Regions from separate parts of the Algoriphagus halophilus genome, predicted to be linked through region 2. Evidence: riboswitches for the same ligand, from Rfam matches in the RefSeq annotation. Region 2 holds a riboswitch; each other region holds the start of a gene.
What was found. A riboswitch is a leader RNA that binds a small molecule or an ion and turns the genes downstream of it on or off. The one in region 2 is predicted to bind S-adenosylmethionine.
Positions count from the first base shown of each region.

Region 1: another riboswitch for S-adenosylmethionine. It lies ahead of BUR11_RS05015 (homocysteine S-methyltransferase family protein); the one in region 2 lies ahead of BUR11_RS18545 (trans-sulfuration enzyme family protein).
Region 3: another riboswitch for S-adenosylmethionine. It lies ahead of BUR11_RS07335 (O-acetylhomoserine aminocarboxypropyltransferase/cysteine synthase family protein); the one in region 2 lies ahead of BUR11_RS18545 (trans-sulfuration enzyme family protein).

Region 1 is NZ_FSRC01000001.1:1,176,929-1,183,271, forward strand. It holds gene BUR11_RS05005 (PAS domain S-box protein) at 1-1,932, shown strand, start outside; gene BUR11_RS05010 (hypothetical protein) at 1,992-3,308, shown strand; SAM riboswitch class I at 3,391-3,488, shown strand; gene BUR11_RS05015 (homocysteine S-methyltransferase family protein) at 3,547-4,596, shown strand; gene metH (methionine synthase) at 4,601-6,343, shown strand, end outside.
Region 2 is NZ_FSRC01000003.1:428,354-434,696, reverse strand. It holds gene BUR11_RS18560 (ribose-phosphate pyrophosphokinase) at 228-1,154, shown strand; gene BUR11_RS18555 (50S ribosomal protein L25/general stress protein Ctc) at 1,182-1,760, shown strand; gene pth (aminoacyl-tRNA hydrolase) at 1,841-2,401, shown strand; SAM riboswitch class I at 2,460-2,563, shown strand; gene BUR11_RS18545 (trans-sulfuration enzyme family protein) at 2,675-3,847, shown strand; gene BUR11_RS18540 (CBS domain-containing protein) at 3,901-4,362, opposite strand; gene BUR11_RS18535 (FG-GAP-like repeat-containing protein) at 4,483-6,036, opposite strand; gene BUR11_RS18530 (copper homeostasis protein CutC) at 6,033-6,343, opposite strand, start outside.
Region 3 is NZ_FSRC01000001.1:1,741,250-1,747,592, forward strand. It holds gene argH (argininosuccinate lyase) at 1-951, shown strand, start outside; gene BUR11_RS07325 (SulP family inorganic anion transporter) at 1,061-2,596, shown strand; gene can (carbonate dehydratase) at 2,593-3,246, shown strand; SAM riboswitch class I at 3,334-3,442, shown strand; gene BUR11_RS07335 (O-acetylhomoserine aminocarboxypropyltransferase/cysteine synthase family protein) at 3,631-4,932, shown strand; gene BUR11_RS07340 (homoserine O-acetyltransferase family protein) at 4,939-5,991, shown strand; gene BUR11_RS07345 (DUF2147 domain-containing protein) at 6,011-6,343, opposite strand, start outside.

The DNA of each region.
Region 1 (6,343 bases), on a different contig from region 2:
GAAATCAATGAAGAGCGAGATAGGCAATACCGAATCTTGGCTTCCAACATACCTGGTACCAATATCTTCTTGCTGGATAAAGAGAGGAAATACATAGTGGCAGAAGGAACCAATTTTGAGAATTGGGGAATGTCAAGTGAAGATTTTGAAGGGAAGTTTTTATGGGATGTCCAGCTGACCTCTTATGAGGAAGTGAATGAATTGTTGGACAAGGTTTATTATGAAAGGGAGATCATAGAATCTAAACTTCAAATAAACGGCCGGTATTATTCCAGAATTTTTAGACCTATCATTATCCGGGATGAGGTGGAATTTGTCTTGAGTATTATTCGGGACATTACGGAGGAACACCAGGCTAAAATTGACCTCCTACAATCGGAAGAGAAGTACAGAACCTTGGTAGAAGAATCTACAGAAATCATTTTCTCTTTGACCGAGTCATTTGATCTGAAATACGTTTCCCCGAATGTGCAGCAGTTTTTAGGTTACCAGGCAGAGGAGGTAATTGGAAGGTCGATTTTTGAGTTTCTGAACCCAGATGACATGGGTAAGTTTCAAGAAATGCTCGAAACCACTGAGGATTTTCTTTCTGTCAATCAATACTTGGAATTTCGTTTGAAGCATAAGAATGGTGAATTCAAAGTTTTCAATTCCAATGGAAAGATGGTTAAAACCAAAGATGGAAAGGAGAATTATTATACGGGGATTGCAAGAGATATTTCCAAGCTAAAAGAGGCTCAAAAAGAATTGTTGAAAGCCAAGGAAAATGCTGAGCAGGCTTCACAGATTAAGTCTCAATTCTTATCCGTGATGAGCCATGAAATCCGTACCCCAATGAATGCGGTGATCGGACTTTCACACTTGTTAGTGGAAGGGAACCCACGTCCTGATCAATTGGAGAATCTTAAAACCTTGCAATTTTCAGCAGAGAACTTAATGGCTCTGATTAATGATATTTTAGATTACAATAAAATTGATTCCGGTAAAGTGGAGTTGGAGTCAGTTCCTTTTGATCTTCAAAATGTTGTTTCTCGAATTGTCCATTCTCATAGTTTTCAAGCCCATGAAAAGTCAGTTTCAGTAGATTGTGAATTTGATCCAAACCTTCCAAATCAAGTGGTCAGTGACCCGATCAGGCTAGGTCAAATTATCAACAACCTCTTATCCAATGCCATTAAATTTACCGAACATGGGTTTGTAAAAATAGTCCTTGAAGAAATTCATAGAGACCATGAATTTACGGAGATAGAATTTAGGTTTGAGGATAGTGGGATTGGTATACCTGAAGATAAACGAGAAAGTATTTTTGAGGCTTTCACACAAGCTTCTTCTTCCACCACTAGAAAATACGGTGGTACCGGTCTGGGATTAGCAATTGTTAAAAGGTTGGTAGAATTATTTGGGGGTGAAATTTCAGTGAGCGCAAGAGAAGGGGGAGGAAGTGTTTTTAGGTTTACTTCTAAACTTCAAATAGGAAAACTACATCGGGTAGTAAATAAAGATGGGGTAGGTGATTTGGGAAAGGCTCTCCAAGAGGCATCCATCTTAGTAGCAGAGGACAACTATGTCAATCAAATTCTTATTCAAAAATTTCTAAAGAAATGGGAAGTTGGAAGATTAGTCATCGTTTCAAATGGGAAAGAAGCTCTTGAAAAATTTAAAGATGAGGATTTTAATTTGGTCTTATTGGATCTTCAAATGCCGGTGTTGGATGGCTTTGAAGTAGCCCGATCTATTCGTTCCTATCAGCAAGAAATGAAACGAAAAACCCCGATTTTAGCTTTGACAGCGACTTCACTTCAAGAGGTGAAAGATCAGTTAATAGAGATAGGATTTAATGATTTTATTCCAAAGCCATTTGTCCCAGAGATACTCTACGAAAAATTAATTTTTCATCTAAGCGGTAAAGATCACTCTGAAATGTCGGTTTAGCATTACTTTTGCCTTGTAAGGTTTCGGACCAGTTGGCCTATTTCTAATAGAGTGATTAAATGCCTTTTTTTTCAAGATTATTTCTGTTAATCCTTTGTTTTGGGATTTTCTTCAGTGCTTCCGCCCAAAGACTTGTAACCAAAAGACCATCCTTCTATTTTTTGGCAGGTACTTCAGGAGCGAAGTTGAATCAATTCGATAAATTGCTGGAAGAGAGAGGGCTTACGGGCCTAAGAAATAGGTATAACACCATTGGGTTGGGGTATCAGGTAAGGTATAATGATTTTGTCATCGGGATGGAACTTTATCATAATAGAGGTTCTAAAAGTGAGTTTGATCACTACAAGTTATATTATAGAACATCCAGAGCTTTATTGAATGTGGGATATGCCTTTATAGAAGAGTCAAGATTTCAACTCATTCATTATATGTCGGTGGGAGCAGGATTTTTGAATTTTCAGATGCTACCACAACATCCCAGCGAGAATTTAGGTGATTTTTTGAATGATCCATCCCAGGGATATATTCTAAGGAAAAAGGATATCCAAAAAGGCACCAAACATTATGGGAATTTTTTAACTGAAATAGGTTTCCAGCTTAGTTATGATTTCGATATTCTAGGCAGAAACGAAGCCTTAGAAGTTTTGATGAAATTAGGTTATGGATTTAGCCCTTTTGAGGGCAAATGGAACCTTAACGGAATTTCTTTTGACAATGCTCAAAGTGGTGCATTTATTAGGGTTGGCGCCGGATTGACCTTACCAGATAGAAATTTCTTTTATAAAGATGCAAGTATCGGGGTTTCTATGATTAGTGGAATTCATTTTACTTCTCCTACTGAATTTAATGAGCAGCTGGAGGAAGCTGGTTTTAATGCCTTGGATGGTTCTCCTTCCAATTGGGGACTTCGAATTTTAGGCGAAAGTGGAAATCTGCTTTACGGTTCGGATGTCTATAATTTAGCTATGAATGGGGCAGCGAACAATATCAGAAACCATACTTTGAATAGTCTTCGTGTATATGGGAATCTTGGGATGAAATTTATCCAATATAGAAATATGTCTATTGGGGTATTGGGAGGGATTGGTTATGGAAATATCCGATATACTAATACCCAAAAGGGAAAACCGGATTTTCCAGAACTTTTTGAAAAGCCACGTTTTGATGGATACCTAAAGAATAGTGGCTTGATGGCCAAGCCAGAAATTTTTCTGGAATATGGGGTTCCTATTGGGAAAAGAAATCTATTTGATGTGATTCTTACAAGTTCATTTGGCTATGAGTTGCCTCTGGCTAATTACAAACTAGGAGACTTTAACATGTCTGGATATATGTCCGCTCCTTATTTGAGTTTTGGATTAGGGATCAGGCCTTAGTCGCAAAGCAATAAAATTTAATCCACCCAGCAAATTTGACCAGACAATCTGTTTTATTGGCAAAATGATATTACCTTTGGTCTGCTTATCGAGAAAGACCGAGGGAAGGGCCCTAAGACGTCTTAGCAACCTGTAGCCAAGGTGCTAACTCCCATCCCGATTTTCGGGAACAGATGAGCGGATAAGTCCAGGTACTTTTTTCCGTGTTTTGCTCGATTAGCTGTATAAAATAATAATGATGCAAAACAGAACCGAACTTCTACTTCAGCAATTTTCTAAAAGAATTCTAATTCTGGATGGTGCGATGGGGACAATGATCCAACGTTATACCCTTACGGAAGAAGATTTTAGAACACCTGAATTGGCTAATCATCCCAAGGCTTTGAAGGGCAATAATGACTTATTGTCTCTTAGCCGGCCTGATATCATCAAGGCAATTCATGCAGAGTATTTAGATGCTGGTGCAGATATTATAGAAACCAATACCTTTTCAGGAACCACTATTGCGCAAGAAGACTATGATCTTCCTCATTTAGCCTATGCTATCAATTATGAATCGGCAAAATTGGCCCGTGAAGTTGCTGAAGAATATAGTGCTAAAACTCCTGACAAACCAAGATTTGTAGCAGGAGCAATTGGCCCTACCAATCGAACCGCCTCGCTATCTCCAGACGTCAATGATCCAGGGTATCGAGCTATCACCTTTGATCAGCTTGCGACAGCCTATGCCGAGCAGGTCAGAGGATTGCTTGATGGAGGTGCTGATATACTATTGGTAGAAACGATTTTTGATACCCTGAATGCGAAAGCCGCACTTTATGCAATCCAGGATGTCTATGAAGAACGGGGAATTCCATTGGATCCTCAAGATGGAGGAATTCCAATCATGATTTCTGGAACGATTACAGATGCTTCCGGAAGAACCCTTTCAGGCCAAACCACAGAGGCATTCTTGATTTCTGTATCCCATGTTCCCTTGCTGTCAGTCGGTTTGAATTGCGCCTTGGGAGCAAAGGAATTAAGACCTTATTTGAAAGTATTGGCTCAAAAAGCGCCATTCTATGTGAGTGCTTATCCCAATGCGGGATTGCCCAATGAATTTGGAGCATATGATCAGGGAGCGAATGAAATGGCTGATCAAGTAAGAGACTTTTTAAAAGAGGGCATGCTCAATGTCTTAGGAGGTTGCTGCGGGACTACTCCTGAGCATATTGCCGCACTGGCAAAACTTGCAGCAGGCTACGAGCCAAGAAAATTACAACAAGAAGTAGAAGAAACCCTGGATTGAGGCGATGGAAACGAATCATTACATGAAATTATCTGGGTTAGAACCATTGGTTTTGACTCCCGAAATCAACTTTGTCAACATAGGCGAAAGAACCAATATTACAGGTTCTAAAAAATTCGCAAGATTGATCTTAAATGGTCAATATGATGAGGCGCTTGAAGTAGCATTGGATCAAGTAAGAGGTGGTGCTCAGGTTTTGGATGTCTGTATGGACGAAGGGATGCTTGATGGAGAAATGGCCATGGTCAAATTTTTAAATTTGATAGCCTCCGAACCAGAAATCAGTAGAATTCCCATCATGATTGATAGCTCTAAATGGGCTATTATTTTGGCTGGATTAAAATGTATTCAGGGGAAAGGGATCGTAAACTCTATTTCCCTGAAGAATGGGGAAGAGGAGTTTATCAGCCAAGCCAAAACGATCAAGAAATTTGGAGCAGCAGTGGTGGTAATGGCTTTTGACGAAGATGGTCAGGCCGATACTTATGATCGTAGAATTGAAATTTGTGAACGTAGTTATAGAATCCTGGTAGATCAAGTCAAGTTTAATCCCCAGGATATCATTTTCGATCCTAATATATTTCCAGTAGCAACAGGAATGGAGGAGCATAGAAGAAATGCTTTGGACTTTTTCTTGGCTACCAAATGGATCAAAGAGAACTTGCCGGGAGCCAAGGTGAGTGGAGGAGTTAGTAACGTCAGTTTTTCTTTTCGAGGAAATAACCCGGTAAGGGAAGCCATGCATGCGGCCTTTTTGTACCATGCTATCCATCATGGGATGGACATGGGTATTGTCAATCCTACCATGCTGGAAGTCTACGATGACATTCCTAAGGACTTGCTGGAAAAAGTAGAAGATGTTCTTTTTGATCGAAGAGAAGATGCTACTGAGCAATTGTTGGAATTTGCTGAAACAGTAAAAACTTCGGGCAAGAAAGAAGTGGTCAATGAGGCTTGGAGATCTGACCCGGTAGCCAAAAGAATCGAACATGCCTTGGTCAAAGGAATTTTGGACTTTATTGTCGAGGATACTGAAGCGGCAAGATTGGAATTAACTAACCCATTAAAGGTGATTGAAGGACCATTAATGGATGGAATGAATGTGGTAGGAGATTTATTTGGAGAAGGTAAAATGTTTCTTCCCCAGGTAGTTAAGTCTGCTAGAGTGATGAAAAAGGCAGTTGCTTACCTGGAGCCTTTTATGCCTTTACCAGAAGAGGGGCAGGAAGAAAGCTCCTTGAAGAAAATTTTGATGGCAACGGTCAAAGGAGATGTGCATGATATTGGGAAAAATATCGTTGGAGTTGTCTTAGCTTGTAATAGCTACCAAATCATCGATTTGGGAGTGATGGTGGATGCACAGAAAATCATTGACGAAGCGATCAAAAATAAAGTGGATATCATAGGTTTGAGTGGATTGATTACCCCTTCATTAGATGAAATGGTCAATGTGGCTTCCGAAATGGAAAGACAAGGGTTGAAAATTCCTTTGTTAATTGGAGGAGCTACGACTTCTAGAATTCATACCGCAGTTAAGATAGATCCGGTTTACAGCGGGACTGTCGTTCATGTGACAGACGCTAGTAAATCCGTACCTATTGCAGGGGAAGCAATTTCGGAGGAGACGAAAGAGGCTTACAGATTAAAGATAAAGGAGACATATGCTCGATTGAGAGTAGAGCATGAATCCAAGCAAGCTGTAAAACAGTTGGTTTCTTATGAAGAGGCAAAAGCCAATCCAGTAGAA
Region 2 (6,343 bases):
TTTATTTGGAATGATAAACATGGGCAAACGGAGGGTTGTACAAGAGACCCTTCAGAAATCAGGTCCCTAAAGTCTATTTCATCTTGATTAAAGAATGAAAATTCCAATCAAATAAAGTCTTTGCAAACATATATTTTGAATGAATTCCATTTGATTTAGCCTTACCATCAATTTTTACTATTTTTGCCTCTGAAACCTTTCTTTCTTCTCCGAATAAACCACCGAATATGTCCGAAGTCAAAATCTTCTCAGGCGGAAACAGCCTTGTTTTAGCAGAAAAAATAGCAAAAAACTACGGTAAAAAACTTGGCGATCTAACCATGTCAAAATTCAGCGATGGGGAAATGTCTCCAAGCTTTGATGAGTCAATTCGAGGATGCACTGTGTTTTTAATCCAGAGCACGAACCCACCAAGTGACAATCTTTTGGAACTTTGCCTAATGATAGATGCTGCTAAGCGAGCAAGTGCTTATAAGGTATGTGCTGTTATTCCTTACTTTGGATATGCCAGACAAGATAGAAAAGACCGTCCAAGGGTTTCCATTGCAGCGAAAGCAATTGCCAATATGATTACCTCAGCAGGAGCAGACAGGATTATGACTTGCGACCTACATGCTGGACAAATTCAAGGTTTTTTTGACCTACCTTTGGATCACTTGAATGGATCAGCTATCTTTGTGCCCTATTTGAGCGGACTCAGCTTAAACAACATGATTTTCGCGGCACCAGATGTCGGGGGAGTTGCAAGAGCAAGAGCCTATGCTAAGCACTTTGAAGTGGAAATGGTAGTCTGTGATAAGCACAGAAAAAGAGCCAATGAAATTGCTTCAATGCAGGTAATCGGGGATGTTGAAGGGAAAGACGTGATTTTAGTGGATGATTTGGTGGATACTGCCGGAACCTTGTGCAAAGCAGCTCAAATCATCATGGAAAAAGGAGCTACTTCCGTAAGAGCCATAGTAACTCATGGCGTTCTTTCTGGAAAGGCTTATGAAAATATTGAAAATTCAGTTTTGGAAGAATTGGTGATCACAGACACCATCCCTTTAAAACAAAAATCTTCAAAAATTAAAGTATTGACAGTAGCAGACTTATTTGCCAAAGCTATACATGCGGTAACGGGTCACACTTCTATCAGTTCTTTATTCATTTAAGAACCAATTTTATTAAATATATATCTTATGAAAACACTTGAGATTATAGGGTTTAAAAGAGCAAATCTCGACAGTGCCTCTCTAAATGAAATCAGAGAAAGCGGCAATGTTCCCTGTGTAGTTTATGGACCAGGTATTCCTGAGCAAATCCACTTCTCTTCTCCAATCATTTTGTTTAGAGATTTGATTTACACTCCAGAAGTACATTTAGTAGAATTGAACATTGAAGGAACAATCGTAAAGGCTGTTTTGAAAGATGCGCAATTCCACCCAGTAAGTGAAACTTTGCTTCATGCAGATTTCATGGCTTATACTGAAGACAAGCCAATCAAATTTGAAATTCCTGTAAAAGTTGTTGGTAACTCTCCAGGTATCGCAAAAGGTGGTAAGCTTGAATTCAAAACAAGAAAGCTTAAAGTAAAAGGATTGGCATCTCAACTTCCTGATTTTATCGAAGCAGATATTTCAAACCTTGATTTAGGTAAATCTTTCAAAGTAGCTGAATTATCAGCTGATGGATTCGAAATCCTAACTAGCCCTAATGTTTCTCTTGTTACGATCGGTATTCCAAGAGCACTTAGAGGAAAGAAAACTGAAGAAGCTTAATCTTCATAGCATCAACACAGAAATCCTGCCCTTTAAAACGGGCAGGATTTTTTATTTTTACGCATTGATCAACCCCTCTTATGAAATACCTCATTGTAGGCTTGGGAAATATCGGGCCTGAATACGAATTGACTCGACATAATATTGGTTTTCTTACTGTAGATCGGCTCGCAGACAAAGAATCCATTTCTTGGGAAAGTAATCGACTTGCCTTTAAATCAGAATTTAAATACAAAGGAAGGTCCATCCACTTGATCAAGCCTACTACCTATATGAACCTCAGTGGGAAAGCCATGAACTACTGGATGAAGGAACTGAATATCCCCAAAGAAAATGTCTTGGTTCTGGTTGATGATGTAGCCATTCCTTTTGGAAGTCTTCGAATGAAACCAAAGGGTAGTGCTGCCGGGCATAATGGCCTGAAAAATATTGAAGCACTGACTGGGGGACAAAACTACCCCCGATTGAGAATGGGTATTGGGGATGATTATCCAAAAGGAAGGCAGGTCGATTATGTGTTAGGCAAGTTTACGCAAGATGAATTTATAGAACTTCCTCTCATCATGGATAAAGCCATCGAGATGATATTGTCATTTTGTACGATAGGAATCGAACGAACGATGAATCAATACAATAATTAAATCAATAGATTTGGAAATACCCGAAACACGGGTTTACTTTGTATCACTTCAGGCAACTGATTTATAAAGAAGAGGCGAGAGAATAGGCTCATTGACCCTCTGGCAACCATCCCCCTTGGGCGGAAAGGTGCCAAGTCCTACCCTTAGCGGGAACTATAAATTGGCTTTAAAAACAAAAATCCCCTTTTTAGTTCGATTTGACCGCTTTTGGTTTGACTTTCTCAAACTAACTAGAGCCTATCTATGTCATACCAATAAATAAGGCATTCCGTGATGAGCAAGCATTTTGAAACTAATTCCATCCGAATCACTCCGTCGAAATCGAATCAAAAGGAGCATTCAGCTCCGATTTACCTTACTTCCAGCTTTACATTTGAATCTGCCGAAGAAGCAAGAGCTACCTTTTCTGAAGAGATACAGGGTAATATTTATTCAAGATATGCCAATCCCAATTCAAGCGATCTAATTGAGAAAATCTGTGCAGCAGAAGGTACTGAGATGGGTATTGCCACAGCATCTGGAATGGCAGCCATGTTTGGAAGTATTGCTTCTTTATTACAACAGGGAGATCATGTCCTAGCATCAAGATCTTTGTTCGGGTCTACGCACCAATTGTTAACTCGAGTATTTCCTAAATGGGGCATCACCTCAACTTATGGGGATATTTCTGATATTGACAACTGGGAAAAGTTAGTGCAGCCTAACACCAAAATGCTTTTTATTGAGACTCCGTCCAACCCTGGACTGGAAATTATTGATTTGGAATGGGCGGGCAACTTCGCCAAGGTACATAATCTGATATTGGTAGTGGACAATTGTTTTGCTACTCCTTATTTACAACAACCCGCTAAATGGGGCGCACATATTGTCACCCATAGTGCCACGAAATATATTGATGGTCAGGGAAGAGTGCTTGGAGGCTTGATTCTTGGAACCGCAGAATTAATGAAGGAAGTGCAGTTTTTCACCAGACATACTGGGCCTGCTATTTCCCCATTTAATGCTTGGATACTTTCCAAAAGTATGGAAACCCTGGGGGTGAGAATGGACAGACATTGCGAAAACGCTTTAAAGACTGCCCAGTATTTTGAAGGGAATTCAGAATTAGAAAACGTAAAATATCCTTTCTTAAAATCACATCCCCAACATCATTTGGCCATCAAACAAATGAAACATGGTGGAGGCATTATTACTTTGACCGTAAAAGGTGGAGAAGAGCGTGCAAGGAAATTTATTGATCATCTTCAAATGATTTCAATTACTGCCAATCTAGGGGATAGTAGAAGTATTATTACTCACCCGGCTTCTACTACCCATAGCAAATTATCGGTAGAAGAACGGGCAAGAGTCGGGATTTCTGATGGACTCGTAAGACTATCCGTAGGACTAGAACATGTGGATGATATTATTGAAGATGTAGAGAGAGCCTTGCACTTATCCAAATAAAAAATCAAAATGAAAGCGCCCCCATAAGTATTATATGGGGGCGCTTTCTATTTCTACCAGGTTGTTTGTTTGAGTTTAGGAAAAGCCCTTATGACATCACTTAAACTTATTTGACCAATTAACACTCCATCTTTCAATACTGGAAATCTCCTGATTTTTAGTTCCAAAAACTTTTGTGCAGCATCAAAAAGCGATAATTCCTGACCTAAGGTAATCACATCGGTACTCATATGCTCTTTCACTTTACCAGGGAATTTTGGAGTATTGGTATACTTGCCTTTTATTATTTCTTTTAAACAATCCACCTCTGAAATAATTCCAATCAAAGCACCTGATTCGTCTACAACAGGGGCACCGGAGATTTTCCTTTTAGTCAAAACGTCCAACACCTTGTCAATGGTATCATCCGGATGAAAAGTGACCAAATTGGTACTCATATGATCTTTTACTAAAATTTGGGTTGCAGGAGATTTTTTGGGCTCCACCATTCTTACTCCTTGGAAACTCTTTACCATAGATGAAATAATTTTAAGGTGAAAAATAATTTACTGAAAAATTAGCATTTATCAAAACAGAAATCACTAATCCTTATATATTCAATAAATTGATAATATATTTACACTTAAAACAAAATATTATTTCTTTTGATTTTTAAAAACCACAATAGGAGACCATGCCTCCTGAGGTTGTTTATATAAATCATCAAATTCAAAAACTCCCACCACCAAATCAAGGTCACCATCGGCATCTAAATCCCCTTTGGTCATTGTAAGCCAATGTGAATCCTCTTCAATTACTGGTGAATAAGCTTGAAAATCCATCTTCTCATTCTGTTGAAAATAAAGTAGGTTTTGTTTTGGGCTTTGATTTTGATCTGGAAAAAATGAGAGTACAAAAAAATCTTGATCTCCATCTTGATCAAAATCATCTATTTCAAGGCCACTCGCCCCATGCATGGGATAAAACCAAGAAGGTTCAAAATCTAAATCACCTTGGTTTAAAAAGATTCTCACTCCATGAAAGCTTTTCAAAACCTGAGATAGATCCGCATTATCCCCATTGACCAAAATAAGATCCTTTAGGCCGTCTTGGTTAACATCCAGAAATTGGAAATCACTTGATCCAAATGCTGGATGAAATCTTAATAAGATCTTTTCTCTAAATTCTCCCTCCCCTTGATTTAAGAAAGCAAAAAAACCTTCATTTGCTTGTGTCATTAAAACTAGAATATCCAAATCACCATCATCATCCAAATCCTCAATGACTACCCTCCTAGCTCCTGGAGAATTTTTCAATACCTGTTTCTCCCAATGATCCCCATTCGATAGATACAAACTTAACTCTCCAACATGATTCCCAAACTCGCAGACTACTTTATCCAGTATCCCATCTCCATTAAAATCTGCATATTCCAGATTGACTGGTCTTTTCAGGTTTTCCAAAACGGGCTTACTTTTCCAATCTTGTCCTGATTTATAAAATTCATTTACAACCCCAGAGGAATCATTAGAGGGATCCATCACCCCCATGGTCAACAATTCAAATGAATTGGAGCTCTTATCCCAATGAATATCTATTGGAGCGGTATCTGTCGCGATAGAATCCAAGATTTGAAAATTACGACTTGGATCTAGCACAAAAATCGATTTGAAACGATGTCCCAACCAAAGTTTACCAGAACTAGGTTCCACTCTCAAAAGTGTAACTAAATCAGGGTAAAAGTTTGTGAATTTAGGCCGGACTATTTCGAAACCAGGAACCCCTAAATTGATGGAGGCCTTATCAGCTTGTGGGTTGGGAATATCTGGCGCATTGTCTAAATAATAGGTCTTGAGTTTTTCCCAATTATCTTTATTTATAAAAGGAATATCAGAATAAATCCCTTTTGGCACATCCATATCAATGGGCATGATAGTACCAAAATCCTCTTCTAAATAAAGCCCCATCCTTTTCCTCATATCTGGCAGAACTTTGTCTTTCCATGTAGATTTGTCTAAAATCTGAGGCTCTGGCTTTAGATGACAAGTTGCACAATATGCATTTGCTAATTGCTCTCCATTCAAATTTAAGTCTTCGGAGGCTAGCTGCTCAAGCGTTGGCGGAGGTTGTTTTCGCTCAGAAATCGGCTTACAGAAAACCGCTCCTAGCAGAATCAGTGAATAAATGGCTATTAAACGGAAAGAATTCATATAGATTCGATCGCATCTAAAAATTGGGATACAGTTTCTTGATCTACCCTTAAATCTTTCAGGAAAGCTTCTGGGTCATCAGAAAAAGAAACATCTGGATTGACATAGTTGTTTGGGCTTTTTTTCCAGGTTTTACATGAAGCGTGGATATCTGTTAAATGGCCAGTTTTAGATAAAACCGAAACATGTTCAGGCTTAGTTCCTCCACCAGGCATGATGGAAATTCCTCCATTTGCCTTATTAATTAAGGCAAGAATCACATCCAACCCCTCAGTTACTGAGTTTTTACCGCCTGAAGTAAGTATTC
Region 3 (6,343 bases), on a different contig from region 2:
GAAGAAGCTACCACTCTTTTTGATTTATTGCTTCAGCTTTCTGAAAAACATAAAAAAGATTTAATGCCAGGGTATACGCATACGCAATTAGCCATGCCTTCTTCCTTTGGTTTATGGTTTGGATCCTTTGCTGAAAGCATTACCGAAGACATGGGATTACTTCAGGCTTCCTTTGATTTAGCGAATAAGAATCCTTTGGGTTCCGCTGCTGGTTACGGATCAAGCTTCCCTCTTGACCGAACTTATACCACTTCATTATTAGGTTTTGCCGATCTCCATCATAATGTAATCAATGCACAAAACAGCAGGGGAAAAACGGAAAGAACCATTGCTTTTGGTCTTGCAGGATTGGCAGGTACCTTGAATAAATTGGCAAGTGATATCTGTTTGTTTATGAACCAGCACTTTGGGTTTATTTCATTTCCGGATGAATTGACTACGGGAAGTAGCATCATGCCTCATAAGAAGAATCCAGATGTATTTGAGTTGATGCGGGCCAAAACCAATCAGGTTCAAGCTGTTCCAAATACAATCAATCTATTATTGACGAATACCACAACAGGGTATCATCGGGATTTGCAATTGTTGAAAGAAGAAATTTTTCCAGCAATTGAAACGATGAAAGATTGTTTGGAAATGTGCTCTTTTATGTTGAAATCCATTAAAATCAAAGAAGAAATTCTTCAAGATCCTTTTTATAAGCACGTGTTTTCTGTGGAAGTGGTGAACGAGTTGGTTTTGAATGGTATACCCTTTAGAGATGCATATAAGCAAGTAGGCTTGGATATTGAATCAGATAATTTTTCTCCAGACCAAAGTAAAATTTCACATACCCATGAAGGTAGTATTGGGAATCTATGTTTGACCGAAATTCAAGCAAAAATGGATCGTGCTGTTGAAGGGTTTAACTTTAGTAAAATAGATCAATCATTTGAGGATTTACTGAGTTAATCTTCTTTATTAATTCGAAAAAGCCGAATAATATTGTATAATATTGATACTTTAGACTGGGTTTTACGTATACCTAGAGTTGAATTTTAGACAATTGTTAATTTATCTTATGCTTTTTGGAGAAAATCTTAAATATGATCTAAAGTCTAGCCTAGTTGTATTTTTAGTTGCCCTGCCTCTTTGTCTGGGAATTGCCATTGCAAGTGGGGCCCCTCCTATGTCCGGTTTGATTGCTGGGATTGTGGGAGGAATAGTAGTGGGATCAATTTCAGGTTCTCATGTCAGTGTAAGTGGGCCTGCTGCTGGATTAACAGTGGTCGTATTAGACTCTATTTCCTCATTAGGAACTTTCCCCCTCTTTTTAGCTTGTTTGGTTTTTGCAGGTTTCATTCAACTAGGTTTAGGCTTAGCCAAAGCTGGGGTGTTGGGATATTATTTCCCACATTCTGTCATTAAAGGAATGCTGACAGCCATTGGATTAATATTGATTTTAAAACAGATTCCTCATGCTTTGGGCTATGATAAAGATACCATGGGTGATGAGGCTTTTTTACAAAGTGATAATCACAACACGTTTTCAGAAATATGGTACGCATTTGAATTCAATAGCCCAGGAGCAATTGTTATTGTGCTTGTAGCGTTGGGGATATTGATTGCATTTGAGCAACCTCAGATTAAGAACCATCGAATCCTTGGATTGGTACCAGGCGCCCTATGGGCTGTGGTTTCCGGAATTTTGATTAATGCGAGTTATTCTTTTTGGAAGCCAGAGTGGATTTTGGATGGAGAACATTTAGTGACCATTCCTACCGTATCAAATTTCGGTGAGTTAGGAAACCTTATCACTTTCCCTGATTTTTCTTTAATAATGGATAGTTCCTTTTGGGTAATCGCAGTCACCTTAGCAGTGATTGGTTCTATTGAGACCTTGTTGAGTGTGGATGCTGCAGATAAGATGGATCCACAAAAAAGAATTACACCTTCCTCCAGAGAACTGGTGGCTCAAGGAATAGGAAATTCTATATCTGGATTAATTGGTGGACTTCCTGTAACTGCTGTTATTGTCAGAAGTACCGCAAATATTTCCAGTGGCGCAAAAACAAAAATGTCTGCTGTTTTTCATGGGATCTTACTCATGGTTTTGATATTGGCAATCCCTGGAGTATTGAATCAAATCCCCTTAAGCTGCTTAGCTGCCATTCTATTTTTAGTGGGATATAAACTCGCCAAACCTGCCATTTTTGTTTCAGTATATGAAAAAGGATGGTCTCAATTTATCCCATTCGTAGTGACGGTATTAGCCATTTTATTTACAGATTTATTAATTGGAATTGGAATAGGAATGGCTTTTGGATTATTCTTTGTTATCAAGACCAACTTCCAAAAATCTATCAGATTCACAGAATTAAATGGCAACTATTTAGTGCAATTACAAAAAGATGTAAGCTTTTTGAATAAAGCTCCTCTGATGAAAGAGCTTTCCAAAATCCCTAATGGTTGTCAGGTTATTATCAATGCGGAGAAAGCCCGTTTCATAGATCATGACATTCAAGAGGTATTGAATGATTTTATTCTGACCTCCATGGATAAAAATATTGAAGTTACCACGGAAGGCTTCCGTTATAAATTAACCAAAACTGTATGAACCCTTACGAAAAACTATTACTTCAAAATAAGGCATGGTCAGAAGAAATGACTGAAACTGACGGCTCATTCTTTGAGCGATTGTCAAAGCAGCAAAAGCCAAAATTCTTATGGATTGGATGTTCAGATAGCCGTGTTCCTGCAAATGAGATCACAGGGACAGACCCGGGAGAGATTTTTGTACATAGGAATATTGCCAATATGGTGGTTCACACTGACTTGAATTTGTTAAGTGTATTACAATATGCAGTAGAAGTATTGGAAGTGGAATACATCATCGTTTGTGGACATTACGGCTGTGGTGGGGTAAGTGCTGCGCTAGGGCATAATCATCTTGGTTTAATCAATAAGTGGCTTCGCAATATCAAAGAGGTTTATAAAACCTATAGCCAAGAATTGGATGCTATAGAAGATGAGGAAAGTAGAGTGAATAAACTTGTAGAGTACAATGTCATTGAACAATGCCAGGATCTCATTAAAACATCCATTATCCAAAAAGCATGGAAGACAAGGAAGGCTCCTCACATTTTTGGTTGGGTGTACGGAATAGATAATGGGAAGGTATCTGAATTGATAAAAATTGAGCCTGATTTTGAAAATATTCATCCAATTTTTAGATACGACCCGAATCAGTTAGATAAGATCTTTTAGAAATATTTAGTCCCAAAAACAGATTTTGTTTTGAAAATCAAAATAAGGGCTATTTATTTGCATCATCCTTCACTTTTTAAGTGCTAGGATTTATAAAGAAGAGGCGAGAGACAGGCTCATTGACCCTCTGGCAACCTGGAAAGTCCAAGGTGCCAATTCCTGCCATTTGAGAAGGTCTCGAATGGAACTATAAATTCTTTGCGGCATGAACGTTGGATTTAATCTCTTCCCTTTATCGGTACTAGCAGTTTTTAATTTCCGTTTTTGGAATAAGAACATCCTTTGCTCTCAAGGGGCGGTTTTGTCGCATTCCCCATTTTGTATCAATCTTTTAATATTTAAGGGTACCCACTACCCTATCTTTTCATTAAATCCCTAATAACTATGTCAAACTTAAAATTTGAAACCCTTCAACTACATGCTGGTCACCAGCCTGATACAGCTACCAATGCCAGGGCAGTCCCAATTTATCAAACCACTTCCTATGTGTTTAATAGTGCGGAGCATGGCGCTAATCTATTTGGATTAAAAGAATTCGGAAACATCTATACCAGGATCATGAATCCTACTACAGAGGTGTTTGAAAACAGGATGGCGGCCCTTGAAGGAGGAGTGGCGGCCGTAGCGACTGCTTCAGGTCAAGCAGCGCAGTTTTTGGCTTTAAATAATATCATGAGTGCGGGGGACAATTTTGTTTCTACTTCATTTTTATATGGAGGTACTTACAATCAGTTTAAGGTCGCTTTTAAAAGAATAGGCATAGATGCAAGATTTGCCAAAGGAAATGATGCGGCTTCTTTTGAATCTCTTATTGATGAGAAAACGAAAGCCATTTACCTGGAAACCATTGGAAACCCAGAATTTAATATTCCTGATTTCGATTCCATTTCTGCTTTGGCAAAGAAGCATGACATTCCTTTGGTAGTAGATAATACATTTGGTGCAGGTGGTTATTTATTCCAACCTATTAAGCACGGAGCAAGTATCGTCACCTCCTCTGCCACCAAGTGGATTGGGGGGCATGGTACTTCGATCGGAGGGATTATCATTGATGCCGGAAATTACAATTGGGGGAATGGAAAATACCCACAGTTTTCCGAGCCTTCAGAAGGATACCATGGATTGAACTTCTGGGAAGTATTTGGAGAAAATAATCCACTGGGCCTTCCTAACATTGCCTTTGCAATACGCGCAAGAGTAGAGGGACTTCGAGATTTTGGGCCGGCTATTTCTCCTTTCAACTCCTTCTTACTGCTTCAGGGAATTGAAACACTTTCTTTAAGAGTTCAAAGAACTGTAGACAATGCCCTGGCCTTGGCTACCTGGCTTGAAGCTCATCCAAAAGTTCAAAAGGTGAACTACCCTGGTCTCCCTTCTTCTCCTTACCATGCTTTGGCTAAAAAATATTTAAGAAATGGATTTGGTGGAGTATTAAGCTTTGAAATAAAAGGGGAAAAAGAGGAAGCTTCCACTTTTATCAATAGTCTTGAACTGGTATCACACCTTGCCAATGTGGGGGATGCCAAAACCTTAATTATTCAACCTTCTGCTACTACTCACCAACAATTATCCGATGAGGAACAATTGGCAGCAGGTGTCACCCCTACCCAATTGCGAGTTTCTGTTGGTATCGAGCACATTGATGATATCAAGGCAGATTTGCAACAAGCATTTGAAAAATTATAAGTATTAATGAATTTAAAAAGTCAATTCGCAACGATTACCATGTCCCAGGAATTGTTCCATTCGAGTACCCCTTTAGAACTAGAATCAGGTGAAATCCTCACGGAGTTTGATTTGAGCTATACTACGTATGGGGAATTAAATGAAGATGGTTCAAATGTAATCTGGGTCATTCATGCCTTGACGGGAGATTCCAATGCCGCAGACTGGTGGAATGGGTTGATAGGTGAAGACAAATTCTTTGACCCATCCAGACATTTCATCATCTGCGCTAATTTATTAGGCTCTTGTTATGGTTCTACTAGTCCACTAAGTGTAAATCCAGCTACTGGAAACACTTTTTATTACGATTTCCCCGAATTGACTACACGTGATTTGGCTGCTAGTCTAGAGCGGTTGAGAGTGCATTTATCCATTGAAAAAATCCATACTCTTATCGGAGGGTCTTTAGGTGGACAAGTTGGATTGGAATGGGCCTATTTGTTGGGGAAAAGGCTTTCAAATGCCGTAATACTTGCATCCACTTCAAAAAGTAGCCCTTGGGTAATCGGTTTGAATGAGGCGCAAAGAATGGCAATAGAGGCAGACCAATCATGGGGGGATAAAAAGGAGGATGCGGGAATCAAAGGTTTGGAAGCTGCAAGAGCCGTGGCCATGTTGAGTTATAGACATCCGGATGATTTCCAGAATAAACAGCTGGATACGGAGGAAAAACTCGATGGGTTCAGAGCCTCTTCCTATGTGAGGTATCAAGGCAATAAGATCACCAAAAGATTTAACGCCTTATCCTACTGGATTTTGAGTAAAACCATGGATAGTCATGATCTTGGGAGGAAAAGAGGTGGTCATCAAAAAGCTCTCAGTGAAATTCAAGCAAGAATTTTGGCAATTGGAGTAAATTCAGACTTACTGTTTTTGCCTGAAGAATCCAGGTTGATTTCCCAACATGCGAAAAAAGGGACTTACAAGGAAATTAATTCTACCGCAGGACATGATGCCTTCTTGATTGAATTCGAACAACTCTCCTATTTCTTACAATCATTTTATCTGGAAAATAAATAAGGCGGTGATTTCACCGCCTTTATTTTTCTACTTTGGTCCATTCTACCGTTTTGCCTAGCCAGGAAAAACCCAGGTAGCCTTTCACTTCTAATTTTTCTTTTCCTTTGAGTTTTACCTCACAGGAATAGGTTTTTCCTGAATTTGGATCATAGATTCTTCCATTTTTCCATATTCCATCCTCATATTTTAAGCCCTCTAAGATCGTCAAGCCCATAATAGGACGACTTCTTAATTCTTTCTTTTCATTTGCATTATCTAAAACAGGAGCCCCATCTTTGTGAGGATTATCCAACCAAATGATTTTCCCAAGGTATTGGTCCCCCGTATTCATGATTTGAATCTGAGCTGTTTT